2 regions of the Exiguobacterium sp. FD-YE-25-4 genome follow, and region 2 is predicted to be linked to the other one. Evidence: a T-box and tRNA genes for the amino acid it is inferred to sense, from the RefSeq annotation. Region 2 holds a T-box; the other holds one or more tRNA genes.

Region 1 (16,031 bases), 350 kb from region 2:
TCTTCCTTGGCGGCGGCGGTCCGAACATCGACGGTGTCGATTTCATCGCCAACATGCCGACCGAAGAAGTGTTCACGCTCGCCGATAAAGATTCGGTCGAAGGTCACGTGTCGAGCACGAAACCGCTCAGCTATAGCGGCAACTTGATCGATGGGTTCACGCTCTGGTTCGAAGGCGGGAAAGTCGTGAAGGCGGAAGCGAAACAAGGACAACAGGCACTCGATGAGTTGTTGAACCTCGATGAAGGGGCGCGTCGTATCGGAGAAGTCGCGCTCGTGCCGGACGACTCACCCATCTCGAACTCGGGTCTCCTTTTCTATAACACGTTGTTCGACGAAAACGCATCGTGCCACTTGGCGCTCGGACGCGCGTACTCGACATGTCTCGAAGGCGGACCGCAAATGTCAGCCGAAGAGCTCGCCGAGAACGGTGCGAACGACTCGATGACACACGTCGACTTCATGATCGGCTCGGCCGAGATGAACATCGACGGCGAACTCGAAGACGGTTCACGCGAAGCCATCATGCGTGACGGCAACTGGGTCATTTAATCAAGCAAGAGACGAATCCCTTCGTGGAATTCGTCTCTTTTTTCATGTCAATTCATAGAGAAAGGCGAGGGCGTTCGGTAACCGACGCCGCCACGCGATCTCGTTATGGACGGCACCGGGCTCGACCTCATAGCGAAAGGCGACCCCTGTTCGCGCGACCGTCTCGACGAGTTTCGCATTCGTATAAAGGTAATCCTCGGGCGTGATCGGTCCGCTCGTCTCGTTCGTCCCGATGTCCATATAGAGACGCGCCGTCACATCGGCCTGCTTCACTTCCCGAATGAGGGAGTCGAGATTAGCCCAAGCGGCCGTCGAGAGCGAGCCGACGCGCCGGATGGACGGATAGGCCGTCATCATATAGAGCGAGATGACCCCGCCCATCGAGCTGCCCATCACGCCGACGTCGTCCGGGTCGGTCGCGTAGCGTTCATCAATCCACGGCTTCAACTCTTGCATGAGCCAGTCGGCGTAAGCACGCCCTTTACCCCCGAGCGTGGGCCGTGTCTTGGCGAGTTCCGGTCCAATCCGCCGGTATAGCATCTCATCCTCATAAAACGAATACTCATCGTAGCGGTCGAGCCAGTCTGGGGCACTCGCGATGGCGACGACCATGAGCGGCAATTGTAAGTCCTCGATGTGGCGGTCGATCGACCAACCTTCGCCGATTGTGGCGGTCTTGCCGTCGAACACGTTTTGACCGTCGTGCATATAGAGGACCGGGATCTGCTCGTCAGCCGAAACAAAGTCGGGACGATAGACACGGACGATTCGTTTCCGTCCGTGTGTCGTCTCGGTCGGTAACGTAAAGCTGAATTGCTCAAGCATATAAAGCGCTCCTTTCCCATTCACTGTCTCCATTTTGCCGGGTGGAACCGGGGAATGCAATCCGCACATTTGACTACCTACCGTTCGTTAGGTAAGGTGGTGAGAGAGAAAGGGGACGATCTGTGATGAATACGAAACAACGAATCGAACTGGCGGCGCGGCGCCGGTTTGCGCTTGAAGGATATGAAGGCTTGTCGCTCGCCTCGCTCGCTGAGGATGTCGGCATCAAAAAGGCGTCGCTATACGCCCATATCGAAGGGAAAGAACAACTGTTCAAGCAAGTCGTCGAGGACATGGGGAACCGTTATGCACACATCTGGCAGGAGGCACGGGACGCTTCCGTTGACGCTGCGCCGCTCGAGCGGATCGAGGCGATCGTCGAGGCGTTGATTCGCTTCTTTGAAGAGGAAGAGACGTGGATGCTGACGAAGCGGATGTTGCTCGTCCCACCGCCCGAGTTGCGATCGTTCATCGAGACGACGCTCGGTTCGGTCGAGACGGAACTGCAAGCGTTCGAGAAAGAACAGTTTCGATTGGCGATGGAGCAAGGGGCCTTACCCGAACAGTCACTCGAGGACGTGTATGACGCGTACTATTGTTTTCTAGACGGGGCGCTTCTTTCGCTCTTCACGCTTGAGACGAATCGCGTCAAACGGCAACGGGCCGCATTCACGATTTTCAAGAAAGGAGTCGGTTGGACATGAAACAAGATCAACTAGCCTGGGTTTGGCTCGTGCTCGCCGGTCTGCTCGAAATCGTTTGGGCGACGACGATGAAGCTGTCGAACGGGTTCACGGTGCTCGGTCCGAGCGTGATGACGATTCTATTATTGATTGTGAGTTTTGGATTGTTGGCGATGTCGTTCCGCACCTTACCGGCGGGGACGGGATACGCCGTCTTTACCGGCATCGGAGCCGTCGGAACGGTCATCGTCGGGGCGCTCTTGTTCGACGAGGCGCTCACCGGGATGAAGCTCGTCTTTATCATCACGCTTCTGATCGGTGTGGTCGGACTGAAACAAGTGACGGGAGGTGAGTCGGCATGAGTTGGGTATTTTTGATTGGTGCGGGTCTTGCTGAGATGATGGCCGTCTTTTGGATGGGTAAATCAAAAGGCTATCAGATTGTTAAATGGTCGATCTTGTCGGTCGGAACGTTTGCCTTAAGCTTTTATTTATTGTCGCGTTCGCTCGAGACGCTCCCGCTCGGATTGGCGTATTCGATTTGGGTCGGGATTGGGGCGGCCGGCGGGGTCGTGCTCGGCATGCTGTACTTGAACGAATCCCGGGACCGGTGGCGCATCTTCTTCTTATTGCTTATTATCGGAAGCGTCATCGGATTGAAAGTTGTCGCGTGATCAGGATTAGCTTCGAATAAAAACGGGAATTGAATAGTTCAGACTGTGAACGAAAGGGGCGGGGACGATGAGTCATATCAAACTGCAATCCGAGCGTCTACGACTCGAACCTTACACGATTGCTGATTTTTATTTCGTGAAATCGCTACTCCAAGATCCGCGCGTGATGCGTTTCATTAGCCCGGACGGAAAGCCATATACGGATGAACAGACGATCGAATGGTTCGAGCGCCAGTTGGCCCGCTATCAGACGGGTCGTCAAACCGGGTTGCTCAAATTGATGTCGCATGAAAATGACGAGCCGATCGGTCATGCCGGCACGTTGCTCCATGAACTCGACGGCACGATTGAACTTGAAGTCGGATATTGGTTGGCGCCGAAGCATTGGCATATGGGCTACGGACGCGAGGCAGCGGCTCGCCTTATGCGTCATGCGTTCGAAGAAGGTGAGAAAGAGATCATTTCCTTGATTCATCCGGATAACGTCCCATCGCAACGAGTCGCGAAAGCGAACGGATTGCATTGGGACCGTGACACCGAGTATCAAGGCATGCTCGTCTCGGTATATGCCGGTGATTTAGAGCGGTTATGCCGCCATATGAAACGGGAAGAAATGACGCGTTGAAAAAAAGTAAAAAAAGTTTTAAAAAACAGTTGCCAAGGCATTAGTTTCTTGATATATTAATAGTGTCCTTAAGAGAGGACACGACCTGATTCTGTAGCTCAGCTGGGAGAGCGCTACCTTGACAGGGTAGAGGTCGCTGGTTCGAGCCCAGTCAGAATCACTTGGGTGCCAAACCCGATGCGAAACCCATAGGAACGTGGGTTTCCGCGACGCCACTTCTTGCGAGAAGTGGCTTTTTTTGTTTTTCTTTCAATTGACAGTCTACATACACAGTTGGTATATTCCTCTCAATACATACAGAAACGGGGAGTTATACGATGGTCTTAACCGGAACAATCGTCAACGCGGCGTTGATCGTGATTGGCACATTACTTGGACTTTTATTTCACCGCATCCCCGAACGAATGAAAGAGACGGTCACCGCAGCCATCGGTCTCGCCGTCGTCTTGCTGGGGATTCAAATGGGGATGAAGAGTGAGAACTTTTTAATCGTCATCGGCAGTCTCGTCATCGGGGCGGCGCTCGGCGAATGGTGGAAACTTGATGAGAAGTTGAACGAGGTCGGCTATCAATTAGAACGCCGACTCGGCGGCAAGAGCAAGTCGAGTATCGCCGAAGGCTTCATCACGGCGACGCTCATCTTCGTCATCGGGGCGATGGCGGTCATCGGTGCACTCGACAGTGGATTGCGTGGGGACCATGATGTCCTCTATACAAAAGGATTGATTGACGGCTTCACGGCACTCGTCCTTAGCTCGACGCTAGGGATTGGGGTCATGTTCTCGGCCGTCCCGGTTCTCTTATACCAAGGGGCAATCGCCTTGCTCGCCATCCAAATCATGAAGTTTATCCCTGAATCGCTCATGGATGACTTTATTTTAGAAATGACAGCGACCGGCGGCGTCATGATCGTCGCAATCGGTTTAAATTTGGTCGGCATCACTCGGATTCGCGTCGCGAATCTATTGCCGGGGATTTTGATGGTCGCCGTCATCGTCACCGTGTTACATATCTTTCAATGAACAAATGGACGGGCGCAAAAAACGCGCCCGTCCATTTTTGTATAGGTCATGACTTTTTTGAGTTGGAACGTAAAGCCTCGGTGATGAGTTGATCCCAGTCGGCGGCCTCACAGGATGATGTGCACGTCGGTTTGATCTCACAAGTGGCACATTTCCCGGCTTTTGCTTTTCGTGTGTATCGATAAAGCGCATAAACGGCGTATCCGAAGACGCCAAGGCCAATCAATAGATCAAATAAAGACATCTCATTTCCTCCTTGTCACGAAAATCCGAGTAGACGGCCGATTTGGTAGATGAGCAACGATACGACATACGCCACGCCTAATCCGTAAAGGCTAGCGACCCATGTCAGCTTGGCGCTTCCTACCTCACGCCGAATGACAGCAACGGTCGCCAGGCACGGCACATAAAGCAAGACGAACGCCATGAAGCTATACGCGCTCAACGGAGTGAACACGGGAAATAATGAAGCCGACAAATCGGATTCACTGACCGCATAGATGATCGCCATCGTCGAAACGACGACTTCTTTCGCCAAAAAACCGGTGATGAGTGCAGCGCCCGCTTGCCATGTCCCAAATCCGAGCGGTACCAACAACGTCGCGATGACGCCACCGACCATGGCGAGAAAACTCTCGTCCATCGGCACGTCGAACCCATTTGGGCCGGAATAAGCGAGCAACCAAATGAAGACGGAACCTCCAAAGATGAACGTACCGGCTTTTCGGACGAACCCTTTTGCTTTTTGCCACGTGCTGCGCCAAAGCGTCAACCCCTGAGGGACCCGGTAAGGAGGTTGTTCGACGATAAAGAGGCTATTTCGGTCTTCTGCGGCCAAGAGGGACGTAAAAATTTTAGCGATGATCAATGCCAAGATGATTCCTAACATATAGAGCGACAGGACGACGAGCGCTTGATTCGATGCAAAAAAGCTAGCAGCAAAGACGGCGTAAATCGGTAGACGTGCAGAGCAAGACATGAACGGTGAAATGAATATCGTCACCAGCCGTTCGCGCTCCTCCTCGATCGTTCGGGCGGCCATGATACCCGGGACGTTGCAGCCGAAGCCGATGATCATCGGGATGAAGCTTTTCCCGTTCAGTCCAACGAGTTGCATGAAACGATCCATGACGATGGCGACGCGCGCCATATACCCTGAGTCCTCTAAGAATGAGATGAAGAAAAAGAGCACAAAGATTTGCGGTACGAAGACGAGGACGCCACCGACACCGGCGATCACACCTTCGATGATCAATGCCTGGATGAAGGACGAGGTCCCGAGCGTTTGTAACAACCAGCTCGTTCCCGATGTGACGGGACCGGTCAACAATCCATCCAATACATCGGATAAGGGCGCGCCGACCCAGTTGAACGTGATATGGAACAAGCTATAGAGCACCGCGAAGAAAATCGGTAAGCCCCAGATCGGATGTGTGACGACGGCATCGATGCGATCAGTCAGCGTGACGCGCCGGGTATTCCGTTCCTCGACGACGTGCTGACGAACGTCTTTCGTCCACTCGCGTCTTCGTTCCGTGATATGGGCATGAGCGAAGCGACCGAGTTTCATTTCCAACGTCTTTCGAATCGCGAGAACGGTTGGTGCTGAAGACTCAAGTAGCTCGGAAATGACACGGTTTCCAGCCAAGTATTGGACAGCGACCCAGCGGTCACGGTCGGAGCGGCCGGTCGCGTCCAAAATTTGTTGAATCGCACGTTCGGTATCTTGCCCGTAATCAAGGATGAACGGGTCGCGTGGTTTCGATTGAAGCGAGGATAAAAGGACATCACAACCGGCTCCGGTGCGCGCTGTGATGGGGAAAATATCGACGTTCAACCGTTCGCGCAACCGTTCTAAATTGATGGTGATGCCTCTTCCTTCGGCGACATCGACCATGTTCAATCCGATTTGGAGCGGGCGCCCCATTTCGAGCAGCTGGAGCGTCAATTGTAAATTGCGTTCGAATTGTGAGGCGTCGATGATGTTGAACAGCCCATCGAACGGTTCCTGTAACAGGAACCGCGAGACGATCGCTTCGTCAGCCGACAGCGGGTCTAAGTCATAGACACCCGGCAAGTCGATTAGCTGTCCGATGTTTCCATGCAATTGTCCGACTTTCTGTTCGACGGTGACGCCGGACCAGTTTCCGACGTGGGCGAAAGAACCTGTCAATCGATTGAACAATGACGTTTTTCCGGTATTCGGGTTCCCGATGAGGGCGATTCGTTGGGTCATGGGACAATCACCTCGATTTGTTCGGCGTCACAACGACGAATCGCAATCATTTGTTGATGTTCGATTTGTTCGATGGTGAGCGGTCCGGATAGGATGGCCCGACGTTTGATCCGTATGGAACAGCCCTCATAAAACCCTAAAGCAATCATGCGACGGCGCAGACGATCATCAATTCTCGTCAAATCGGATATGAACACAGGCTGATGCAACGGAATGGCAAGTAGTGAACGCATTGAGATCTCTCCATATTCATTAAATGATAATTGTTCTCAATCAGTAGCATACCATGCCCTTTGTCGTTGGAAGTTCCCATAATATGTGGATTTTATGACTTATCGAGCATACGAAGGGAAACGAAAAAACACCCGCTAGACGTCAGAACGTAACGTTCGACTTCTAGCGGGCATTTCATTCAATGGTTACGTTCTTTCAATCGGTGCGTCAATCGCTTCATGGTCTTCTTTCGCGCTTTCACGTAGTGCGGATGACATGACGTCAGCCAAGTCGCGTGTGCGAAGGACACCGACACCCCGATCGGTCGGACCGTCCGGCGCGGCCACATCTGCGATCAAGTCGTTCGTCGGCCGTGTCTCATGGAGGAGAAGCTCAGCTGATCCTTTCATCGCTTGGGCGACGATTTGACGGGCTGTCGTTTCGTCAAATCCTGCTTCCGTCAAGACCGGTGTCATCGACCCGACAATCTCGTAAAAGAAAGCGGGGCTACAACCGGCGGCGGCCATAAAGGCCGACATCGTCTTCGCATCAGTCACAGCTGTACGACCAACACGCTCAAACAACGCCGTCGCCGTTTCACGGACCGTATCATCGGTCTCGGGTCCGAACCAGAGTCCGGTCATCCCGTTTTGATAAGCCACTGGCGTATTCGGCATCGCGCAGACGGCAGGGAGACCTGACGCCTCTTCAATTTCGCTCGGTTCGATATGAGCCGCTACGGAGACGAGGAGCGGTGTGGTCCACGTCTTCGAGCTTACATATGGAAGCACCCCGTCCGGTTGCATCGCAAGGACGACAATGTCATACGCGTTGACATCCTCTTCGTCGACGATTTGCACGCCGAGCTCAGTGTGAAGTTCTGTAAGACGTGTCCGGTCACTCCGGTTCGTCATCGTGATTTGTTCAGGAGACAGACCTGAGGCTAACCATCCGCGGACGAGTGACTCGCTCATCGATCCTGCTCCTACCATTAAAATATTCATAATCGTCACCTCTTCATATAGATTCGGTCGTGTACATGTTGCCTATCATAACAAATGATGCGTCAAATAGCGCCTCTCGTGCTCAAATTGTAAAACAAAGGAAAAACGTGACACCGTCTTGTCACTGGATTGTCGCAGACGTCACGGATGACAAGTCGGACCGGTCGAGCTATCATGGCAGTAATCAATCAGGAGGCGATGAAACGTGAAACGAGTATTAGTCCGGGGGATTCAAGGGTATCAACGCTTCATTTCTCCGTTGAAACCACCGACGTGTCGGTTTTATCCGAGTTGTTCGCATTATGGGATCGAGGCGATCGAGAAACATGGTGCACTCAAAGGTGGTTATTTGACGACGCGCCGGCTCATGCGTTGCCAACCGTTCCATTCGGGCGGGCTCGACTACGTGCCGGACGAGTTCGATTGGAAGGCGCCGTTACAACGTGAAAAACCCCCATCTCAGCGAGACGTCTAATCGACGGCTCGCTGTTTTAGATACAGCCCCTCTTTCTCTGACTTGTTTTATCACAATACTTTTGACAATCTTCTAAGTATTCTGAAAAAATAGAGATGTACTCATTACATACGGGGAAAGGGGAATACAACATGGGTCAATCGTTCAGTGAACTCATCGGTACGATTTCAAACTTTGTGTGGGGACCACCGTTATTGATTTTGCTTGTGGGGACAGGCATTTATTTGACGGTACGTCTCGGGGGAATTCAAATCACGAAGTTGCCTTACGCATTGAAGCTCGCATTCTCTAAAAATCAGGACAAGTCATCGAAAGGGGACATCAGTCACTTCCAAGCACTCATGACCGCGCTCGCGGCTACGGTCGGTACGGGGAATATCGTCGGGGTCGCGACGGCCGTCGTGCTCGGTGGGCCAGGCGCGATCGTCTGGATGTGGGTATCCGGTTTCTTCGGAATGGCGACCAAATACGCGGAAGCCGTGCTCGCGGTCAAATATCGGGTCACTGATGAGCGGGGACAAATGGCTGGGGGACCAATGTATTACTTGGAGCGCGGCTTGAAACAGCGCTGGCTCGCCGTCGCCTTCGCGGGGTTCGCTTCCCTCGCGGCGTTCGGGATTGGAAACGGGGTACAGACGAATTCGGTGGCGATGGCACTCCAAACGACGTTTGATGTGCCGCTTTACGTATCCGGTATCTTGATCATGATCTTCACGGGTGCGGTCATCTTAGGTGGTGTCAAATCGATCGGACGCGTCGTCAGTTACTTCGTACCGGTCATGATCGTCTTTTATCTCGGCAGTGGATTATTGATTATGATTATGAACTATACGCTCATTCCAGATGCGATTTCACTCATCTTCAGCAGCACGTTAAGCGCCGAGGCAATTGGTGGAGGAGCGATCGGGGCGGCGATTCGTTACGGGGTGGCCCGCGGCGTCTTCTCGAACGAGGCCGGTCTTGGATCGGCCCCAATCGCGGCGGCGGCGGCCAAGACGGATATGCCAGGACGTCAGGCACTCGTCTCGATGACGCAAGTGTTCCTCGATACGCTCATCGTCTGTTCGGTCACAGGGATCACGCTCGTCATGGGCGGACAAATCGGGTCGGGGCTCGAAGGGGTCGCGTTGACGACGGCGACGTTTGAGCAATTTTTAGGGCCGGCTGGCGGATATATCGTGACAATCGGCCTCGTCATGTTCGCCTATTCGACGGTGCTCGGATGGTCGTATTATGGAGAACGTTCGATTCACTACTTGTTCGGCCAGAAATCGATTATTCCGTATCGCATCGCCTTCGTCCTCGTGGCCGGACTCGGCGCGATGACGACGAACCTTAACTTGGTCTGGGCCCTTTCCGATGTATTTAACGGTTTGATGGCCATCCCGAACTTGATTGGTCTGCTGTTCTTGTCGGGTGTCGTGATCGCCGAGACGAAACGGTTCAATCAGCAACTCGAGCTCGAAAATCGAAATCGAAAAGCATCTTAACGAAACACGCCACCGTCTTCAAGGAGACGGTGGCGTGTTTCGTTTGCGCACCTCTTCGAGTCGCGCTTGCTGGAGGTGGTCAAAGACTTTGGTGATGAAGCCGACCATGATGCCGACACCAGTAATGACGTAGCCGATCGTGAACACTTTACCGAGATCGGTCGTCGGGACGAAATCCCCATAGCCGATCGTCGTGAGCGTGACGACGCTGAAATACAAGGCGTCAAGCCAACGCATGTCCTCGAACCGTGAATAAAATAGTGTCCCCGAGACGATGGTCAGAAGGGCGAGACTGAACAACACTTGAAACTCAGCGTCTTTCAGACCGCGCCAGATTCCGCGAAACATGCGACGAAACGTCAAAATAAATGAGAGCATTCGCCCGCCTCCTTTCTTTATAGGTTTGTTCGCTAAGAACAGGGGAACATCCTCTATAGAAAAGTTGGAAAGGATGATACATCATGACACGACCGATCCCGAAAGAACAAGGGCTCGACCATAGCTTGGCGTTCCTCCGGGAGGGCTACTTGTATGTCCCGAACCGCAGAAAAAGCTTTCAGTCAAACCTATTCGAAACGCGTTTACTTGGGGAGCGAGCAATCTGTCTCGGTGGTGCCGAGGCAGCCGCTTTATTTTATGACGCGGACAAATTCGTTCGGCAAGACGCGGCACCGAAGCGGTTGCTGAAGACGTTATTCGGGGAGGACGGGGTGCAGACGCTGGACGGTGCGGCGCATGCACATCGAAAAAAGATGTTCATGTCGCTCATGTTCCCAGGAAATATCGAGCGACTGACGAGACTTGTCAGCCGTGAATGGGAACGAGCGCTCGATGCGGCCGAAGACGAAACAATGCTCTATGATATGGCGCAAGAAGTCCTCATGCGGGCCGTTTGTGAATGGGCCGGGGTTCCGCTCGGTGAGCATGAAGTGAAACAGCGGACGGATGAGATGCGGTTGTTGTTCGAATCGGGGACGGCCCTTGGACCAAAGCACATACGTGGACGGGCGGCCCGGTCGTCGGCCGAGTCTTGGGTTCGGAAGATGGTCGAGGAAGTGCGGACGAACCGGTTGCTTCCGAACGAACAGACAGCGTTGTATGAATTTTCATGGCATCGTGATGAGGCAGGGGAGTTGCTTCCGGCCGATGTCGTGGCGGTCGAGGTGATCAATATTTTACGACCGACTGTGGCGGTGTCGATTTACGTCTTGTTCACTGTGCTCGCGTTGCATCAGTTTCCGGAGGCTCGTGCCCGGTTGGCCTACGGCGAGACGGATTCGACATGGTTCGTCCAAGAAGTCCGGCGCTTTTATCCGTTCTTCCCGGTGACGGCCGCGCGCGTCAAGCAGGACTTCGAATGGGATGGGTTTGCGTTCGAGCAAGGGACGCTCGTCTTGCTCGACTTGTATGGGACGAACCACGACCCCTCGCTTTGGACGGAACCCGAACAGTTCAATCCAGACCGGTTCAAAGGGTGGACCGAGAGCCCGTTCACGTTCATCCCTCAAGGTGGCGGGGATGTGGATTTTGGGCATCGCTGCGCCGGGGAACATGTGACGATCGCCATCATGCGTGAAACGATCGACGTGTTCTTGAACCGCTATCGCTATGAGGTACCGTCTCAAGACCTTAGTTATAGTTTTGTGGACTTACCGAGTTTGCCGAAAAGCGGGCTCGTGTTGGAACGGGTTGAACGCAAATGAGTCGCCGAGAGGCGACTCATTTTGTGTGCAAGGCTAACCGTTTCGTGATCGGTTGGATTGTGATGTTCGTGTCGACCATACGGTTATCCCGTTTCGGTTCGTCGGTTCGTTCGATTTGCCATGATGTGTCATGCAACTCTTTCAAGCCGAGTGCGATGTCATAGAGGGAATGGCTCGGGTTGCCGTTCAATTGATACAGTCCCGGCCCACGTTTCGTCAAAATCTCGAACAAGGCGTCCGCCGTATCTTCTAAAAACGAGCAGGACGGGTACCAGTGTGCGCTCGCGACGATTACACCGTTTCGCTTCATCTCGGTCTCGAAATAATCCATCATATTATTCGAACCGGGACCGTCCCCGATTTGCCAACCGAGGCGGACGATTTGGGCACCGGGATTAGTCCTAGCGATGTTTTCTTCACACGCCCGTTTATAGGCACCATATTCATCTGTTGCATCGGGCGGTGTGTCCGGGGTGATTGGTCCCGTCACACTGTCGGAGAAGACGGAGACGGTGCTCGTGAAGAGGAAGGGGATTTTATATTCCCCGCATAGACGTGCGAGCGTATCGGCCCATTCGGCGGCACCCATGCCGATATGAAGAAAATAAGTCGGGCGGACCGATTCGATAAAGGCTCGCATCTCAGCCTCGTCAGATGTGGACACTTTCGTGCGGTCCCACGCGACCGGCTCGATGCCGTGCCGCTTTAATGTACGGGCGACGACAGGGGCGACCGTTCCGTTCATGCCTGTCAAAATTGCTTTCATTACTTATTCCTCCCTTCTGTTTGTATCATCCCACACTTCACTGTCCGACAAACCCTTTGAAAGAAGCTTTGTGCTAGACTGATGGGTGGAGGCGATAAAGATGAATATTCGAAAAGCGACACCGGATGACAGCACGCAAATCGCACCGCTCGTTTACGCGGCGATTCACGAAATTGCGTATTCGTTGACCGGTACGTCAGACCAACAACAAGTACTCGAACGACTCTCGATGTGGATTGGTCAGCCCGGAAACCGCTTGAGCTACGAAAACGTTTGGGTGGCGGAAAACGAGACAGTGATGGCGGGCATTCTGATTGCCTACCACGGGGAACGGGCATCGCAGTTGGATGAACCGATCAAGGCGTGGCTCCGGACCCAAGGGCAACCGGACACGTTAGACGTCGAAACGTCAGGGGATGTGCTCTATATCGATTCGGTCGCTGTCGACTCGTCGTTCGGCGGCCGTGGGATTGGGACGAAACTGATTCAACAAGCGATTGACCATGCCCGTGAGACAGGCATCCCACAAGTCACGCTCAACGTTGACCAGACGAACCCGGCAGCCGGGCGGTTGTATGAGCGGCTCGGCTTTAAAAAAGTGAAAGAAATCGATATCTCCGGAGGACGGTTTGATTATATGGCGCTCGCGCTTTGACTGAACCGTCAATCGGTCAATTATCAGTCTTAAAACCGATGCAAAATGATTGCGACTCGGCTATACTAAATGCTTGAAATGAATCAGTAGCGAAAAAGGAGATCATGTATGGAATGGAAAAATATCCTGCGCGGCATCGCGATGGGGACGAGTGACTTGATTCCCGGTGTCAGTGGTGGGACGATTGCAGTTATTTTAGGGATTTATGACCGGTTGATCGAAGCGATCAGTGGGATTTTCAGTCGACATTGGAAACAGCATATCTTGTTCTTGATTCCGCTCGGGATCGGGATGGCGGGTGCGATTTTAGGTCTTAGCCGCGTGATCGAATTTTTGCTGCTTGAATATTACGAGCCGACCCAGTTCTTTTTCATCGGGTTGATTCTCGGGATAATTCCGTTGCTCCTGTTTGAATTTCGATCGCGTGCGGTCATGCGTCCGGTACATATCGTCGCCATGGTGATCGGGGCCATTCTTGTGGCGAGCATGGCTATCATTAAACCGGCAGATACGGCCATCATTACAGAACTTTCCACAAGCACGGCGATTCTGTTGTTCTTCTCAGGATGGCTCGGAAGTATGGCCATGTTGTTACCAGGGATTAGCGGCTCGTTCGTCTTGCTTCTCATCGGGGTCTATCCAACCGTCATCAGTGCGTTATCGAACTTGAATATTCTCATCATCGGTATCGTCGGTCTTGGGGTGGCGGTCGGTTTCATCGTCAGCAGTAAAGTGATCCGCTATTTGCTCGGCCATTTTCCAGGCATGACGTTTTCCGTCATTTTAGGCCTCGTCATCGGCTCGCTCGCGGTCGTATTCCCGGGTCTCCCGGACACGACGCTCATGTGGGTGCTCAGTATCCTCTCATTTGGGGCAGGCTTTATGATCGTCCGTCTGCTCGGACGCTTCTCTGTATAAAAAAACATGCACGACCGTCATCGATTGACGGCGTGCATGTTTTTGTTTATTCAGCGATTGTTGCTCAATAGACGAACGGGATCAATCGTTTACGCGATTTGGCCCACGTTCGATACGCGCTCCCGAAATGAGAGGTCAGCATCTTCTCTTCGATGTGAATTCGCCATAACAGCGCTAAACCAATCGAGAATGTGCCGAATAAGGCGATGCCCCAATGCGTGAAGTAAAGTGAAAACCCGAGTGTGATAAACAAGAGCCCTGTGTAGAGCGGGTGACGTAAATAGCGATACGGCCCCGAACTGACGAGTTCATCCTCGGGACGGACGACGACGTGACGGGTGAACTGATGGCGCAACTGCCCGATGCCCCAATAGCGGAGCGACACTCCGGCTACGTAGCAACCGAGTCCGAGCAGACGTTGGGGAAGCGGTTGACGTACATCTGTCCAGACGGATAATCCGATGGAAACCGCAAACACGATGACCATGATCAATGAAACGATGTAAAAACTGGCGTGCTCACTGGCGCCGTCGGTCGGCTCGGACCGATTTCGGTAACGCCAAATTTCATATAGCCAAGCGACTGAGATGAGAATGAAGAACCCGTCTAACCAATCCATAGCGTGCCTCCTTTCTCAGTATCTTCCACTCAATACCCGCGTCTTCCTCCCCAAAAACGCACGCTGAATGAAAAAACGTCTCGCAATGTGCGGGACGTTAAGTAGTGCTCAGCCGATTAATGCGCGTTGGCAAGCAGTGCTGCGGCGACCTGTTTGTCGTGTTTCACTTCGTTTGTCTCTTCTTTGATCAAGTGATACGTGAGACACATCGGCTTCTCGGTCCGCGGGTCGCGACCGATGATGGCATCGATGTGGAATACTTGTCTGAGGACGAGCGGACAGATGACTTCTTCGGCCGTTCCTGTCGCGAGTACTTCGCCGTCTTTCATCGCGACGATGTGATCGGCAAAGCGAGCGGCCTGATTCAAGTCGTGGAGGACCATGACGATGGTTCGTCCTTGGTCTCGATTGAGCGTCTCGAGCAGTTCGAGTACTTCGAGCTGATGGGCCAAGTCGAGATACGTCGTCGGTTCATCCAAGAAAATCAAATCGGTCTCTTGGGCGAGCGCCATCGCAATCCATACACGCTGACGTTGTCCGCCTGAGAGGGCATCGACGCTGCGGTCTTTATAGGCGAGCGTCCCGGTCACGTCAAGCGCCCAATCAATCACTTCATGATCATGTTTCGAAAGGCGGCCAAATCCGGATTGATAAGGGAACCGGCCGTAGGAGACGAGTTCTCCAACCGTCAATCCGCCGGCACCTTCTGGCGTTTGCGGCAGGATCGCCATTTTTCGGGCGATCTCTTTCGTGTTACATTTGGCGATGTCGGCTCCGTCCAAATGGACTGAACCGTTAGACGGAGAAAGAATCCGGGTCATCGCCTTCAAGAGCGTCGATTTTCCACAGCCGTTCGGTCCGATGATCGTCGTGATTTTATGGTCGGGAATCGACAAGCTCAATTGTTTTACAATCGTCTTGTCGCCATATCCGACCTCGATATCTGTCGTATGTATCCGTGACATGATGGATTCCCCTTTCCGTAGATGACGCCCGTGATAATGATTCTCAATATCGAATCTACTATAGCAAGTGCCACACATCGTGTCAATGTTTGTTTGATGTCAAAATAGATTGTCGACAGGCGTGTTTCAAGGTATAGTGAATGAGAATGAGAATCAATGGCGCTGGAGTTTCAAGGAAGGGTGAGGGCGATGAGCGAACAAGATGTATATGATGTAACGATTATTGGGGGCGGACCAGCCGGACTATATGCGACGTTTTATAGTGGGCTTCGTGGGATGAAGACGAAATTGATTGAGTTTCAACCACATCTCGGCGGCAAAATCCATGTCTATCCAGAGAAGATGATTTGGGACGTCGGCGGGGTCACACCGACGACCGGTGCTCGCCTTATCGAACAATTGGTGGAACAAGGCTTGACGTTTGATCCGACCGTCGTGCTCGGAGAGAAAGTCGAATCGATGACGAAGGACAACCAAGGCCATTTCGTACTCGATACGACACATGGACAGCATGTTTCCAAGACGGTCATCGTCGCGACAGGAAGCGGCATCCTACAACCACAGAAAATCGATATCAGCGGGGCAGAGCGCTTCGAGGTCTCGAATTT
Region 2 (16,031 bases):
ATCTCGCCGAGCCGTTTCTTCATTCGTCTCAACTTACTTCACCATCCTCTGTGGTACCTCCTGTGCGACGTCTCGCTGTTCGATGAACGCACTGAGTGCCGCACCGCCGGCCAAACCGAGGGCGAGGAGGACCCACGCCCACCACGTCCGCTCGAGCCCTTCGACATACAGGCTATACACGCCGAGCGAGAGCACGGCGACGAGTAACGAGATGACTCCTTTCGTCTCCCGCTTCCGAATGTATGGAATCGACAAGGCGAACACGGTCAATGTGGCAAGTACCCAAAAGGCGATCAAAATCAAATAACCGATCATCCGACTGCCCCCTCACTTGGCACCGGGTCCTGTTCATACACCGGTGGCTGTTCTTCAAACTCATTCAATCCGTCATCCTCTACATCGTCATCGAACGGGTCATCTTCCAGTGATTCGTCCGGGAAAGTTGGAATCACCGGTTCGACCGGTTCAGGAGGCGGGAGCGGGACGGAACTTTTCGTCACGATCTCCGGGATCGGCTCGTAAAAATCAAATCCGAGCAGTTCGAGCGACTCGCCCGTATCCGTGATGCGGACACGATACAATTTGCCCGACTCGCCGGTCTGACCGGACTGGGTCACAGAGGAACTGCCGGCCGTGAGCGACGGCGAGAAACGGACGATGTTTTGATATGGGACGCTCGTCACGTCTTCGACGCGCGACTCGTACGCTCCAACGAATACTTTACCGAGCAATTGGACCGTCATCGCGTTCCCTTCTTCTAAGACGATGAGCGCGTATGGTGTCTGTTCCGTGTTCTGTACGGCGAAGTTCGAGCGCTCGTCGACTTTGACATCATAGCCGAGCTCGATGCCGGTCGGGAGCGTCTCATGTTGAACCCGTTCTAGGATTTGGAACGGTGTCGCCGCGAACAATTGATACATCGAGGAACCGAGCGTGCTGAGCGCCTCAAAATCTTCCCCGAACGCTTTCAAGCTGAAGATGTCCCCGGCTTCCATCTCGAAGCCATTCATCCGCTCGAGTGCCGAGCGCATCGCTGGCGTCGGACTGACCGTGATCGAAGCGACGACTTCACTCTCCGTCGCCGTCATCTCGAGGACGACGTCTGAGTTCAAATTCGAGGCGGATTCGACGAGCGGCGGTGTCACCATCGAGAGCGTCACCGGTTGGTTCTCTAAGTACGGTGTCAATCGCTCTTCGTCGACCGTCGTGACGAGCGGATATGTACCCGATTCAGTGACCGCCTTGAGTGTCGCGTCGACGTTGAACGAGACGACATCTTTGCCGACCTCGATCGCCGTCCCATCGACGAGCGTCACCGTGAACGGCGTGTTGTTGAAGTCTTTGATGGCGTTATCGATTCGGACGATCGCTTCTTCTTTCGTCATCCCCGACACGTCGATGCCGGCCACGGTCGTCTCTTTATATGTAGCAGTCGTCTTCGCCGAGGCATCGAGATAGTTCACGAGCCCGATCGTCGGCAACGACACGAGCAGGACTAGCCCCGCCAGGATGAACAGGTGCATCCCATATCGCTTCATTCCATTTCCCCCTCTATTTCAAGTCAAATGAGACTTTTGAATTACTATCCGTTCCCACTGTAACTTTAGTATAATATGCATTGTACAGAAAATAACAATTATTTCAGGTTAAAAGTCTCTTTTTTCCTATCATTAAATGAATTTTGAAAAGGAGGTCAATGCGGTGGACCGTTCCGAACAAGGTTTCACGCTCGTCGAAGTGCTCGTCTCGATTGTCGTCGTCTCGATCCTGGCATTATCGCTCATGAATATCTTCTCCCAAAGCTTGCGAATCACCTCCTCGGATCTTGACCGGACCGTGGCAAACCAAGTCGCCCAAAATACGCTCAACACGTTGAAGCGTCGGGCGGCCGAAACGCGAGACCCGATCGACATCTCGATCCTCCAGAAGACGCCGGCCAACGTCTGCGATTTGTGTGACGTTACCATCAACGGGCGCGCCTTCGATGTGACCATCCTCTCTCCAGGCAACGAATTACCCGCTGACCTCGTCAACGTCGAGATTACCGTCGCCTCGGAGACGTTGCTCAAACCCATCACATTGAAAGGAGTGGTGACGAATGCGACGCTTCAAGATAAATTCCCTGAGACGGACGTTCCAGAGCTTCCGTGACCGTGAGGACGGCGTCACGCTCGTCGAATTGTTGCTCGCGCTCGTCATCTCCGCCATCTTTGCCGGAATCGTGATCACCGTTTTCTTGACCGGCTCGCTCGGTTTCCGTCTGACGAACGACACGAGCTCGCTCCGGAGTGAGGCCGACTACTTGATTACGAGCGTCCTCCAGGACATCAACCAGACCGAGTTCGACGCCTTGACCGTCAACGGGGATACATATTCGTTCCACCGTCTCCATGCCCCGCGCATCTCGACGGAAGGCATTTTGTACCGTCAAGGCGACTATATGGAAGACGCCGTGTTCGAGCTCGCCCCGTTAAGTTTCGTGACGGACAACCCTGACGTCACCGTCCAAGCCGTCACCATCGACATTCAGGACGAAGTGACGGACGCAAGGAGCGGACGCGAGGCTTACATCGTGTCCGGACTGATGGAGATTCAAGTGACGCTCGCCTCGCGCGACGATGCCACGCTCACCAAGACGTTTACGAGTACCATCCCGTTATGAAAAGAGGGATCCAGATGAAACAAGATGAACGAGGCTACGTCCTCATCCTCGTCCTCGTGACGATGGCGGCGCTCGCCGTCCTCTCGCTCGCTGCGATTCAAGTCAACTTGGCGACGAACAAGCAGACGAATATCCGCGTCGACGAGACGCAACTCGATACAGATGTCAAAGGCGTGCTCGACGTGCTCGTCGCCGATTTGCGGACGACGTTCCCGCTCCACGATGCAGATGTTGTTCAACCGTATATGGAGAACCAAGCAGCATTTCAAGCAAAAGTCGCGACGGTGCTCCAAGCGAACACGCTCTATACGGGTGATTTGCAATCGGGCGACAACGACATCCGTTACTCCATCACCCGCTCGACGGCGGACCAGGCGAATGCGCCGTTCACGACGGTGTTGACGCTGACGGCGACCGGGACGACGAAAGCGAAACCGGAACAGCCGATGCAGACGAGCACGTATAGCCAGGAAGTATACGTGACGGCGTTACCGTCGTTCCTCTATTACGTGCTCGGGTCCGATGACACGTTGACGGTCAACGGTCCGCCGAAGATTGAAGGGAACTTGTTCGCCGGGACGAAACTTTCGCTCGACCGCGATGCGAAGTATCAACTGAAAGATCGAGTCAACACGTTGAACAATAGTGCCTCGAGCCGCTTCTATCTCGACGGTCGCATCGACCTCGGGAACGGGGCGACGTGCGACGGCTGTGACTCGCCGAACTATTTCACGAACTCAGTCACGCCAGGTGTGGACCATCAGCCTGAGGTTGGGCCGGTCGAGAGCAGTTTTTCGAATTTCAATTATGATTATTCGGTCGTCCAATACGTGAATCGGTTCATGGGTTCTTTAACGGACATCACGTATAATGATAAACCGGGTGATGAAATCTTTTTCAAATCAGGTATCACTCGAACGGACGAGCCATTCATCAAACAATATTACCGACCCGTTAATTCAACCAAACCCGAACTGTTGAAAACCAACTTGATTGATCAAGGACAGTTAGATGCCATCACCGGTATGCAAATTGTAGAGTTAGCGACTGAAACAATCGATAACTATGTGAGTAAGGACGATATCTCGATTGTCATCTCTCGATCGATTGCCAGCAATACAACCCCACTTCTATTGGATGGCGACGTGACCATCGATGCGATTGACACAATTACGATCAGCCGTCCGCTCATCATTAACGGCGATTTGACGATTCGTGGGAAAGTCGCATTCAATACGACGGTGTATACGCTCGGTGACACGTATATCGACGGGGCTGACTTGTTGCCGGCTACCGCCGGGGGGAATGACAGTTCACTTGTTCTCCTGTCCAAAGGGAAAATTTTGTTGAACCGAATCAATGAGTTCCAGAACACATCTTCCACGCTACAAGCGTTCATGTACAGTGCCTCGACAGAACCGACACGTCTCTATTCTGTTGGATCAATCGTCAACATGAAAGGTGGCCTGTATAGCAAAGGACCGCTTGAAGTGAACACGTTCCGTGGAACATTCAAATCGTTGCCGGAACAAGCAGATAAACAAGCCTCTTTCGCCCCTGGAAACGTCGATGCTTCTCCTGCAGTCGATAAGTCCCGGCTCGTCATGGAATACAACGAAGGCGTCTTCCGACAAATCGACACGCTACCGGTCACGAACCAGTTGCAACTGTTCGTCGGTCAACAATTAAAGAAATAAGAAAAGAAGCTACTCGCGCGAGTAGCTTCTTTTTGTAGCGTCATCAATAGAAATCAATTGCTGGTTCAGCCGTACCTGGGTTCGGATCAATTCCTTCTTTAACTCGGACATAGAAAGTCTGGCTGATGACTTCGGGGCCATCACCTTTCGGGAAGAAACGATCAACATTCTCAGTTACTAAACCGATTTTAGCAATACCTGGTTTCAAGAGCGTCAATACGCCATCTTTAACTTTGAGTACATCCGTACCCTCTAAAACCGTCAATCCGTACTCAGTGACGTTCGATGTCTCTGGCCAGAACTTGACCGGGTATTCGTAAGGACTGTTTGACATGTATAAGACGACGTTTGGTGTCGCGACGCGTTGCGGATATTCTTTCACTTCAATCAAAGAGGTATTAGTCTGTCCCGGATATTTTACTAGTGAAGCAATTACCGAGACGTTACCCGTGCTTCCATGCTCAGCCTGTACTGTGGCCGATGAGTTTTGACTCGACACGAGACTGAGCGCCGTTGACTTCACTTCCCACGTGGCGTCGAATGGGTTGTTGACAACTTTATCGTCCTCTACTAATTGCGTAAGATTCAACACCGCTTGTTGTTTCACTAAGCTGCCACTCTTATCTTGATAGACCCATAACACTTTATCCGTAGAATCGATTGCGAGATTAGGCAATTTGACTTTTACCGTCATCGGTTGGGATTTAGATTCATAATTATTGTTGTGGACATACACGGCTTGAATCGTCGTCGTCCCGACTTCCAACGCTTCAACGGACAAGCTTTGGTTAGCGGCACTCGTCTTTTTCACAATATCGGTGTTAACGATTTCCCAATCCAGTTCGATATTTGGCGGAATCGTTGCTTTAGCCGTCGACAACTCCGCATTTAAGTTACCTGTATCATTTAAATACAATTCCAACTCAGATGGAAGTTGAATGTTTAATTCTTCTACCAATAAAAGCGAGTCACCAATTTGATCAGATGTTAAATTGATGGACCGATTATGTTTTACAGATCCGTGACCGTTCCCAGAATGGTCGGCTGTGAGTGAGTAGTTGATGGCTCCACTATTGAATTTGTAAGTACCAGGTTTTTCAGCTATCAATTTCACGGTCACTTTCTCATAAAACGTTTCGGTAAAATGATTGTTACAAGATGGCAAACTATCTTTGCCACAGATTACATTTACTTTCCCTGCTAGCGTTCGTGACGAAGAATTATACTTCAGAGTATGAGACACCGTTGATTCATTGTTGATTGAGATACTCTCTACTTTCAAGCCATCAGGAATTTTTTCATTAAAATCTAACGACCATTGGACAGTTTTATACGAATTGATATTGGGACCTTTTCCAAAATCGATAATATTGTTTAAAGATAAACGATACTCGACGGTGACCGTGTCTCCTACTAAAACCGCTTCAGAGGAGATTTCGCGAATCACTTCGTTAGTGATGTCTTCCTTCGTTTTTATGTCTTTATCATCGTTTTTCGCCCACGTTGTCGTATACGCGAACAACAATAAGACCATCCCTACCACTATGAGGAACCCGTACTTGGATCTTAGCTGCCTCTTCATCGTTGTGCCTCCAGTCGGTTTGTCGTCACACTTCTTCAGTTAATTCATACCCCTTTTTCTTCCTGTTCACAAGCGGTTTTTTTCAAACTTTGGAAATAGGTTCTGACTTCACTGATAAAGTAGAGCGACCCGGTCACAACGAGCGTCTCGGATTTCGGTGTCTCCAGCCATGCGGCCAACCACCCCTGCCAGTCCACGTAACGGGCCCCGTCGGCAATTAGACTTTCTTTCGTCCGGGTACGTGGGAAATCGAACGTCGTCTCATAGACATCTGCCACCATCTGGAGCGACGCGATCATCGCTTCCCGGTCCTTGTCGGCAAGAATGGCCGCGAGGACGGTCACGTCACGCTCAATCTTCACTTGTTCGACGAGCGCGGCGATACCTTCCGGGTTATGCGCCCCATCGAGCACGATGCGGGGCTGTCTCGAGATGAGCTCATAGCGACCCGGGTGTTGTGCCGCCTCGAGCCCCGCTCGAATGGCTTCCGCCTTCCAGCCGAGGTGGCGCGCGACGGCGACGGCACACGCCCCGTTATACGCTTGATGGTGTCCGGTCAATCCGAGCGTCACTGGATCCAATCCATCATATGTGACGACCGTGTCGGTCCCGTCCTCGATTGATGTGACGAGTGGAGTGACGTCGTGAATCGATGCGTCCATCGCCTCTCCTTGTCGCTTGAGCAACGCGATCAGCCGTTCATCCGTCAAACTATGAAACATCGGCACGCCCGGCTTCATGATGCCGAACTTCTCGAGCGCGATCTCTTCGAGCGTGTCGCCGAGAATCCCTTGATGGTCGTGCCCGATTGACGTCACGACCGTCGCGAGCGGTCGCGTCAACACGTTCGTCGAATCAAGGCGGCCACCGAGACCGACTTCCCAAATGACGAGGTCAGGTTGTTGTTCATGGAAATAGAGCCACGCCATGACCGTCAGCAGTTCGAACTCCGTCAACGTCTCCGGTGACGCACTCGCACAGTCACGGACCCGATTGGCGATTCGAACGAGATCGTCTTCTCGGATCGCTTCCCCGTTCAACATGATCCGCTCCTCGAACTGGATGATGTACGGTGAGATGAACGTCCCGACGTTCAACCCCTCCGCGAGCGCCATCGCCCGCAAGAAAGCGACCGTCGACCCTTTTCCATTCGTCCCTGACACGTGAATCGACGGCAACTCCTCGATTTGTAGTGCGTTCAACATCCACTCGATACGTTCGAGCCCGGGCTTGATCCCGAACCGCAGCTGCCCGTTCAGCCATTCCAATACGTCTTGTCTCGTCTCCATCTTCCATCACTCCTGTTTTCACACTTCCCTCCTATCTTACCAAAATTCGCGAAGCGCTACGCAAGGAATCGGCTGTGCTATACTCGAGGCGAAGAAGGGGGAATTACTATGACCAACAGTTGGAACTTCGAGGCGACCTACCTCGATCTCCGTGACATCTTTTACGACCGGGGACCGGTCCATCCGGTCGACAAGCCCGAACTCGTCCTGTGGAACGAAGCACTCGCCAAGACGCTCGGTCTCGACGCCGAAACGTCTCAAGACGTCGCACTCTTCGCCGGTAATCGCCAGACCGACACGTCGTTCTCGCAAGCGTATGCCGGTCATCAATTCGGCCATTTCACGATGCTCGGTGACGGACGGGCGCTCGTGCTCGGAGAACACGTCGCCCCGAACGGAAAGCGTGTCGACGTTCAATTGAAAGGCTCGGGCCCGACCGATTACTCGCGTGGCGGTGATGGACGAGCTGCCGTCGGCCCGATGGTGCGTGAATTCCTCATCAGTGAGGCGATGCACGCCCTCGGCATCCCGACGAACCGGGCGCTCGCCGTCGTCACGACCGGTGAGCCGATCATGCGCCAAGGACCGAAGCATGGTGCCATCTTGACGCGCGTCGCGGCGAGCCACTTACGCGTCGGTACGTTCCAATATGCCGCTGCGGCCGGTTCGATTGATGACGTCATCGCTCTCGCCGATTATACGATTCAGCGCCACGACCCTGACCTTGCAGGACAACCGGACCGCTATGAACAGTTCCTCGGCCGCGTCATTACCCGGCAGGCGAAACTGATCGCGGATTGGCAGCTCGTCGGGTTCATCCACGGCGTCATGAACACGGACAATACGTTTATCAGCGGTGAAGGGCTCGATTATGGCCCGTGTGCGTTCATGGATACGTATCACCCGAATACCGTCTTCAGCTCGATCGACCGCGAGGGACGCTACGCCTATGCGAATCAGCCGTATATCGGGTCATGGAACTTGGCCCGCCTCGCCGAGACGTTGCTCCCGCTCCTCGCTGACACACAAGAAAAGGCCGTCGATATCGCCAACAAGCTGTTGAACGACTACACGGAAACGTATAAAGAGGCGTATTTCACTGGGCTCGCCCATAAAATCGGACTCTACGTGCGAAAAGACGGAGACGACGCACTGACGGACGAACTGCTCCGGCTCATGATGGAAACCGAGGCCGACTTCACGAACACGTTCCGCGCCCTCACGCTCGGCGACACCGAAGCACTCGCCTTCGCCAACCAGGACGATGGTAAGGCGTGGCTCGCCGCTTGGCGGAAACGCCTCGGGGAACAAGGTCTTCCTGATGAGGACGTCATCCGCCTCATGCGTCAGCACAACCCGGCCGTCATCCCGCGCAACCATCACGTCGAGGCCGCCCTCATGGCAGCCGAACGCGGTGACTTCAAGCCGACGCATGCACTGCTCGACGTATTGCGGAAGCCATACGACTACGAAGCCGACTACGGACGCTACGTCTCACCCGGACCGCCGCGGACGTATCCGTATCAGACTTTCTGCGGCACATGAACCATCTCGCTTTCGCGGGATGGTTTTTTTGGAACCTTTTGGCTATTCGCCACGTAGAATAGACAAAGTCCGTTTGGAGGTTTTATAATGCGACTACTCGCTTCACTTATTTCGTTAGGCTTTGCCTGCATGATTTCGCTCGAGCTCTGGCAAGGTCCGTTTCTAAGCAATTGGGTCTGGACGATGCCGGCTTTCTTCCTAGGTGTCTCGTTTGTCCAGTTCATGAAGCATTTGAACGAGCTCGAATGGAGTGAAACAAAATGAAAATGACACTCTTGCTCATGACAATCATCGTAAGTTCAACTTCATACCTCGTCTACAGTTTTTATCTGTCGTTGACAAGTCAGCCGATTCAGTCGCAATTGACTGGCCTTGCGATTGGTGTCCTGCTCACGTCATCTTATTTCGTGACAACCGGTCGCCTTCCGTTTTGGACAGAACCGGAGGAAGAGGACGTATGAAGGTTCTTTATTCCATCTTGCTAGGATTCGGCAGCATCCTTTATGTCGTCTATGCGATTCATCTACTCCGCATTGGACATACTCAACCGCTCATCTTTCACACCTTGATTGCCATCGCCCTATTTGGCATCATCCACATTGGACGCAAACGAACCCCCGAACATCGATGATGATGCTCGGGGTTGTTCTTCTTTATAAACTCAAAGCCCAAAATGAATCATGTCCTTCTTGTCGACTTGGGCTTGCGTGATGTTAGCAATGAGTCGATTCAGTTGTACCGACTCATTCGTGTACATCGTCGCTTTGACGACTTGATAGAACAGCGCCAGTGACTCATGTGGAATGAGCGTGATCCCACATTCTTCTAATCCGAATCCGGGACGGTCGTAGGAGTGGGAATACGTGCGCATCTGGTTCAGCTCATCGACAAAACCATCCACTAGTTCCCCATCCACCGAGACACAGTCAAATCGTTCCGGCGTATACGTATCATATGATGATTGACGGTTTGTTGAATCTAATACACCAAATTCGTGAGTGTAAGGCATGGCACTCCCTCCTCCTTTTTTTGAACTAGAAATACGTTCACTTCAGCGGAAAATCCACCGTCGACGCCTCCGGTAATGAGTCAGAGAGTTTGAGCAACACTTCTTCTGACACATCACCCGTCAAAACGATGAGCTTGCCTTGATTCAGATAAAACAAGCCTCTTCCTTCCGGTTGATCCAAGCGATACCGCTCATTTGAAACGTCTCGCCGCTCAATCAACTCTCCGTCGGCCACGCTGAACGCATCGGTCGACAAAATCGTGATGCGCTGCGTCTCATCATACAACGTCCACATCTCCACCGGTCGCTCCAGCTGATCCATCTTGAGGTGGGCGACAAAGAGCTCCTCTTCGGACAGATCCAACCCGTGACGGACTTTTACGGCCGTCTCGGGAATCGTAATATTTTGGATGCCATGCAACACCCATTCCTCGCCCCGCGAATAGTTGAACACGCCAAACGCATCGTCGCGGTTTGGTAACTGGATGGCGATGAGCCCGAGGTCATCGATGACCATTTCATAGAAGACGCCGTCTCTCGACGGTCGTTCGGACGTGCCATCCGTATATTGAAGCGTGTATTGGGCCGTGACCGCATCGAGTAGTCGAACAGTCCCTTTCGGCACGTCCTCGATGATCGAACCGAACACTTCTTTCGCCGTCGTTTCCTCAACATCGGAAACGGATGAATCCATCTCTTCTTTGTTCACGCTAACCGTGATTTTTGATTCCATCGGTTCGATCGGTTCAGCTCGTTCCGCCACACACCCACTCAATCCCATCACAGCCAAACCTAACATCATTCCGATTCGTCTCATGTCACTCCACCTTTACATCGTCTCCTCTCCTAAATTCCACCAAACGACAAAAAAACCTTCTTCGGAGAACAAGTCTCCAAAGAAGGTTTAATGCTTACTTACGCAACTCTTCCAAACGCGCACGGACTGCGTCACGTTTGTCGAGGTAGTCTTTCTCTTTCGCCTTCTCTTCGTCGATGACGTGAGCAGGCGCCTTGCCAGTGAAGCCTGGGTTGCCGAGTTTCTTCTGAACGCGCTCGACTTCCTTCTCGTACTTCGCCACTTCTTTCTCAAGACGGGCGATCTCTTCTTCGAAGTTGATGAGGTCGGCGAGCGGGATGAACAGTTCCGCACCCGTCATGATGGCCGACATCGACTTGTTAGGAGCCGCCAAGCCGCGTCCGATTTCGAGCTCGGTCGCGTTCGTGAACTTGCCGATTGTCGCTTCGTTTTCGCTCAAGTAACCTTGTGTCGTGTCGTCACTCGTCGCGATGAAGAGCTGAATCGGTTTCGACATCGGGGCGTTCACTTCCGAACGGATGTTACGGACCGAACGGATGACGTTCATGACCGCTTCGAACGCTGGTACCGAGTCCGCGAAGTGGAGCTCGTCGCGACGTGTCGGGTAGCTCGCACGGACGATCGAGTCGCCTTCGTGCGGCAAGTGCTGCCAGATTTCCTCTGTGAGGAACGGCATGAACGGATGCATGAGACGCATGATTGAGTCGAGCGTGTAGGCGAGCACTGAACGTGTCGTCGCTTTCGCCGCCTCGTCCTCACCGTAGAGCGTGAGTTTCGCCATCTCGATGTACCAGTTACAGAACTCTTCCCAGATGAAGTTGTACAAGTAACGACCGGCTTCGCCGAACTCATACTTGTCGACGAGACGCGTCACTTGGTCGATCGTGTCGTTCAAGCGTGTGAGAATCCACTTGTCGGCGAGCGTCTTCTCACCTGACAAATCGATATCCTCATACTTCATGCCGTCCATGTTCATGAGGGCGAAACGGCTCGCGTTCCAAATCTTGTTCGCGAAGTTCCATGTCGATTCGATCTTCTCCCAATAGAAGCGAAGGTCGTTCCCTGGTGTCGATCCTGTGAGGAGGAACCAGCGGAGCGAGTCCGCGCCGTATTGGTCGATGACTTCCATCGGGTCGACGCCGTTTCCGAGCGATTTCGACATTTTGCGGCCTTCCGAGTCGCGGATGAGACCGTGGATGAGCACGTCGTTGAACGGCTGCTTCCCAGTGAATTCGAGCGATTGGAAGATCATGCGCGATACCCAGAAGAAGATGATGTCGTAACCCGTGACGAGCGCGCTCGTCGGGAAGTAACGTTTGAAGTCTGCTGAGTCCGTGTCCGGCCAGCCCATCGTCGAGAACGGCCAGAGCGCTGACGAGAACCATGTGTCGAGCACGTCTTCGTCTTGGTGCCAGTTCTCACTGTCAGCCGGTGCTTCTTTACCTACATAGATTTCTCCTGTCTCGTTGTGGTACCACGCCGGGATGCGGTGGCCCCACCAGAGTTGGCGGCTGATACACCAATCGCGGATGTTCTCCATCCAACGGAGGTATGTGCCTTCGAACCGCTCTGGGACGAAGTTGACTTTCGTATCGTCATGTCCTTGTGCTTCGAGTGCTGCTTTCGCGAGCGGCTCCATGTCGACGAACCACTGTTTCGAAAGATACGGCTCGATGACCGCGCCTGAACGTTCCGAGTGTCCGACCGAGTGCGTGTGCGGCTCGATCTTGACGAGCGTGCCGTCCGCTTCCAAATCTTTCACGAGTTGCTTGCGGCATTCGAAGCGGTCGAGCCCTTCGTACTTGCCGGCGTTCTCGTTCATCTTGCCGCCTTCATCCATGACGAGGATGCGTGGGAGCTCGTGGCGGTTCCCGATCTCGAAGTCGTTCGGGTCGTGCGCCGGTGTGATCTTGACGCAACCTGTACCGAACTCCATATCGACGTAGTCATCGGCAACGATCGGGATCTCACGGTTCATGACCGGAAGCATGATCGTCTTGCCGACGAGGTGCGCATAGCGCTCGTCTTTCGGGTTGACGGCAACAGCCGTATCGCCGAGCATCGTCTCCGGACGTGTCGTCGCGATCTCGATGTGGCCTGAGCCGTCAGCGAGCGGGTACTTCATGTGGTAGAATGCGCCTTCGACTTCTTGATAGATGACTTCGATATCCGAGACGGCCGTCTTTTGCGCCGGGTCCCAGTTGACGATATATTCGCCGCGGTAAATCAAGCCCTTCTCATAGAGACGGACGAACACTTCCTGGACCGCTTTCGAGAGTCCTTCGTCGAGCGTGAAACGCTCACGTGAGTAGTCGAGACCGAGACCAAGTTTTGACCATTGGGCACGGATTGTGTCGGCGTACTCGTCTTTCCATTCCCACGTCTTCTCGAGGAACTTCTCGCGTCCGAGGTCGTAACGCATGATGCCGTCCTCACGGAGCTTCTGTTCGACTTTCGCTTGTGTCGCGATACCGGCGTGGTCCATCCCTGGAAGCCAGAGGACGTCATAGCCTTGCATGCGCTTGAGGCGTGTCAATAAGTCTTGGAGCGTCGTGTCCCACGCGTGTCCGAGGTGAAGTTTCCCCGTTACGTTCGGTGGCGGGATGACGATCGTGTACGGCTGTTTTGAATCGTCCTCGTCTGCTTTGAATACGTCGTTCTCTAACCAGTAGTCATACCATTTCGCTTCCGTCGCACTTGGATCGTACTTCGTCGGCATGGTGATTTCGTTTGTCTCGTTGGCCATATGCCCAACCTCCTCTAATAATGTGGACAAAAAAACGGCTACTCTCGTCCTTAACGCTAAGGACGAAAGAAGCCGTATCTTCCGCGGTACCACCTTAGTTCGCCAACAGGTGGCGCCCTCAAAATCGAATAACGGTCGATGGACCGGACCTTCCTACTTCGTTCAAAAGGTCAGCTCCGAGGCGACTTCCGCACCATCCTTCGCGGCCTCGCACCAAGTGGCCGCGTCTCTGAAAAAGGATGTTGATTGCGTACTATTCCTCATCGTAGCTTTTGTTCGTATCTGTTAAACAATTGTAGCGACAGAAGCTGTTTCCGTCAAGATTACAGTGAAAACTCTTGTTGCAGCTCTTTGAACGTCGCGTCGACCGCTGCGAGCGTCTGGTCGATATCTTCGTCTGTGTGCACGGTCGAGAGGAACAATCCTTCGAACTGTGACGGTGGCAAGAACACGCCGCGCGCCGCCATCTTCTGATAGTAAGCGCGGAACAAGTCAAGGTTCGCCGTCTTCGCCTTCTCGAAGTTCGTCACTTTCTCGTTCGTGAAGAAGAATCCGAACATCGAGCCGGCCCGGTTCGTGTCGTGCGGGATGTTATACTTCTCGGCCGCTTTCGTGTAGCCTTCGGCGAGACGGTCCGCTTTGCGTTCGAACTCGGCGTAGTGCTCAGGCTTGAGTTGCGACAACGTCGTGTAGCCGGCGATCATCGCGAGCGGGTTCCCTGAGAGCGTCCCCGCCTGGTAAATCGGTCCTTGCGGCGCGATTTGTTCCATAATCTCGCGTTTCCCGCCGTAGGCACCGACCGGAAGGCCGCCGCCGATGACTTTCCCGAGACATGTCAAATCCGGCGTCACACCGAAATAACCTTGGGCACAGTTGTAGCCGACCCGGAACCCGGTCATGACCTCGTCAAAGATGAGGAGCGCGCCGTATTGTTCCGTGATCTCGCGGAGTCCTTCAAGGAATCCAGGTTGCGGTGGCACGAAGCCCATGTTGCCGGCCGCCGGTTCGACGATGACCCCAGCGATGTCGTCACCGAACTTCTCGAACGCGACGCGAAGGGCATCCAAGTCGTTGTACGGCACCGTGAGCGTCTGGCTCGCCAAGTCTTTCGGCACGCCCGGTGAGTCCGGGAGACCGAGCGTCGCGACGCCCGAACCGGCCTTGATGAGGAGCGAGTCGCCGTGACCGTGGTAGCAGCCTTCGAACTTCAAGATTTTCGTCTTGCCCGTGTACCCGCGCGCGAGGCGGAGTGCCGCCATCGTCGCTTCCGTACCCGAGTTGACCATGCGCACCATCTCGATCGATGGGACGCGCTCGATGACGAGCTCGGCCATTTTCGTCTCCAGCTCAGTCGGTGTCCCGAACGTCCAGCCTTTCTCGGCTTGCTCTTGAATCGCCTTCGTGACGACCGGGTCACGGTGGCCGAGGATGAGTGGTCCCCATGAGAGGACGTAATCGATATATTCGTTGCCATCGATGTCGTAGACGCGTGAGCCTTCACCGCGTTCAGCGAAGATTGGCGTCATGCCGACTGATTTATAGGCACGGACCGGGCTGTTCACCCCGCCCGGCATGAGCGGACGTGCTTGTTCGAACGCTGCTTCTGAGCGTGTTTGTTTGTAGGTCATGAATAGTCTCCTTCCAAATAGCGACAGACGTCTTTTGCGAAATACGTGACGATGAGGTCCGCACCGGCCCGTTTAAAACCGACCATCGTCTCCATGACGATGCGTTGCTCATCGACCCAGTCGTTCAAAGCAGCCGCTTTGACCATGGCGTACTCTCCGCTCACGTTATACGCCACGATCGGCATATCGAGCGAGTCGCGCATGTCACGGATGATGTCCATGAACGCGAGCGCCGGTTTGACGATCATGAAGTCGGCACCTTGCTCGACGTCAGATTGTGATTCACGGAACGCTTCACGGCGGTTGGCCGGGTCCATCTGATAGCCTTTGCGGTCACCTTCACCAGGTGCCGATTGCGCTGCGTCACGGAACGGTCCGTAGTACGCCGATGCGTACTTGACGCCGTAACTCATGATTGGGATATGGTTGAACCCGTTCTGGTCGAGCCCTTCACGGATCGCGGCGACGAAGCCGTCCATCATCGAGCTCGGTGCGATGATGTCAGCGCCTGCTTGCGCTTGCGTGATCGCCGTCTGGACGTGAAGCGGTAGCGACGCGTCGTTATCGACGTCACCATTCTTCACGATGCCGCAGTGGCCCGTCGACGTGTATTCACATAGGCATGTGTCCGCAATGACCGTGAGCAGTGGCGCCCACTCTTTCACTTTACGGATCGCTTCTTGGACGATGCCGTGGTCATGATACGCTTCCGTACCTTCCGGGTCTTTATGTTCCGGCACGCCGAACAAGAGCACCGATTGAATGCCGAGGTCGACGATCTCCTTGATCTCGTCCTCGAGGCGGTCGAGCGAGAAGTTGAAGACGCCAGGCATCGAGCTGACTTCGCGTTTAATGTCTGTCCCTTCGATGATGAAGAGCGGGTAAATCAAATCTTCTTTCCGAACATGATTTTCACGTACGAGTGCACGCATCGACTTCGATGAACGAAGACGACGGTGACGGTCAAACTGGTTCATGAAAAATCCTCCCCTATACACTGTATTAATGCATCCATAGTATAACACTCAGGCACTCGGACCGGTAACGTCGACACTT

Evidence for each region. A T-box is a leader RNA that pairs with one kind of tRNA and senses whether it is charged. The one in region 2 lies ahead of AC13H5_RS04875 (valine--tRNA ligase), so its partner is inferred to be a tRNA-Val.
Region 1: it has a tRNA-Val gene. The T-box ahead of AC13H5_RS04875 (valine--tRNA ligase) is inferred to sense a tRNA for this amino acid. The anticodon was not compared.

The regions. Positions count from the first base shown of each region.
Region 1 covers NZ_CM168041.1:595,811-611,841, forward strand. The annotation lists gene AC13H5_RS03035 (aminopeptidase) at 1-551, shown strand, start outside; gene AC13H5_RS03040 (alpha/beta hydrolase) at 594-1,376, opposite strand; gene AC13H5_RS03045 (TetR/AcrR family transcriptional regulator) at 1,502-2,080, shown strand; gene AC13H5_RS03050 (DMT family transporter) at 2,077-2,421, shown strand; gene AC13H5_RS03055 (DMT family transporter) at 2,418-2,732, shown strand; gene AC13H5_RS03060 (GNAT family N-acetyltransferase) at 2,800-3,357, shown strand; tRNA gene AC13H5_RS03065 (tRNA-Val) at 3,445-3,517, shown strand; gene AC13H5_RS03070 (DUF554 domain-containing protein) at 3,675-4,379, shown strand; gene AC13H5_RS03075 (FeoB-associated Cys-rich membrane protein) at 4,426-4,623, opposite strand; gene feoB (ferrous iron transport protein B) at 4,639-6,615, opposite strand; gene AC13H5_RS03085 (FeoA family protein) at 6,612-6,848, opposite strand; gene AC13H5_RS03090 (pyrroline-5-carboxylate reductase family protein) at 7,035-7,832, opposite strand; gene yidD (membrane protein insertion efficiency factor YidD) at 8,038-8,307, shown strand; gene AC13H5_RS03100 (alanine/glycine:cation symporter family protein) at 8,439-9,797, shown strand; gene AC13H5_RS03105 (potassium channel family protein) at 9,816-10,175, opposite strand; gene cypC (CYP152 family fatty-acid peroxygenase CypC) at 10,259-11,500, shown strand; gene AC13H5_RS03115 (sugar nucleotide-binding protein) at 11,517-12,266, opposite strand; gene AC13H5_RS03120 (GNAT family N-acetyltransferase) at 12,367-12,921, shown strand; gene AC13H5_RS03125 (DUF368 domain-containing protein) at 13,030-13,839, shown strand; gene AC13H5_RS03130 (methyltransferase family protein) at 13,904-14,458, opposite strand; gene AC13H5_RS03135 (ABC transporter ATP-binding protein) at 14,575-15,423, opposite strand; gene AC13H5_RS03140 (NAD(P)/FAD-dependent oxidoreductase) at 15,613-16,031, shown strand, end outside.
Region 2 covers NZ_CM168041.1:945,816-961,846, reverse strand. The annotation lists gene AC13H5_RS04945 (GspE/PulE family protein) at 1-32, opposite strand, end outside; gene AC13H5_RS04940 (hypothetical protein) at 34-315, opposite strand; gene AC13H5_RS04935 (G5 domain-containing protein) at 312-1,538, opposite strand; gene AC13H5_RS04930 (prepilin-type N-terminal cleavage/methylation domain-containing protein) at 1,702-2,151, shown strand; gene AC13H5_RS04925 (pilus assembly FimT family protein) at 2,099-2,662, shown strand; gene AC13H5_RS04920 (hypothetical protein) at 2,677-4,359, shown strand; gene AC13H5_RS04915 (hypothetical protein) at 4,403-5,941, opposite strand; gene AC13H5_RS04910 (bifunctional folylpolyglutamate synthase/dihydrofolate synthase) at 5,986-7,230, opposite strand; gene AC13H5_RS04905 (protein adenylyltransferase SelO) at 7,339-8,775, shown strand; gene AC13H5_RS04900 (hypothetical protein) at 8,863-9,039, shown strand; gene AC13H5_RS04895 (hypothetical protein) at 9,036-9,236, shown strand; gene AC13H5_RS04890 (hypothetical protein) at 9,233-9,406, shown strand; gene AC13H5_RS04885 (short-chain dehydrogenase) at 9,437-9,784, opposite strand; gene AC13H5_RS04880 (hypothetical protein) at 9,822-10,601, opposite strand; gene AC13H5_RS04875 (valine--tRNA ligase) at 10,696-13,347, opposite strand; T-box leader at 13,403-13,623, opposite strand; gene hemL (glutamate-1-semialdehyde 2,1-aminomutase) at 13,671-14,975, opposite strand; gene hemB (porphobilinogen synthase) at 14,972-15,952, opposite strand; gene AC13H5_RS04860 (uroporphyrinogen-III synthase) at 15,949-16,031, opposite strand, start outside.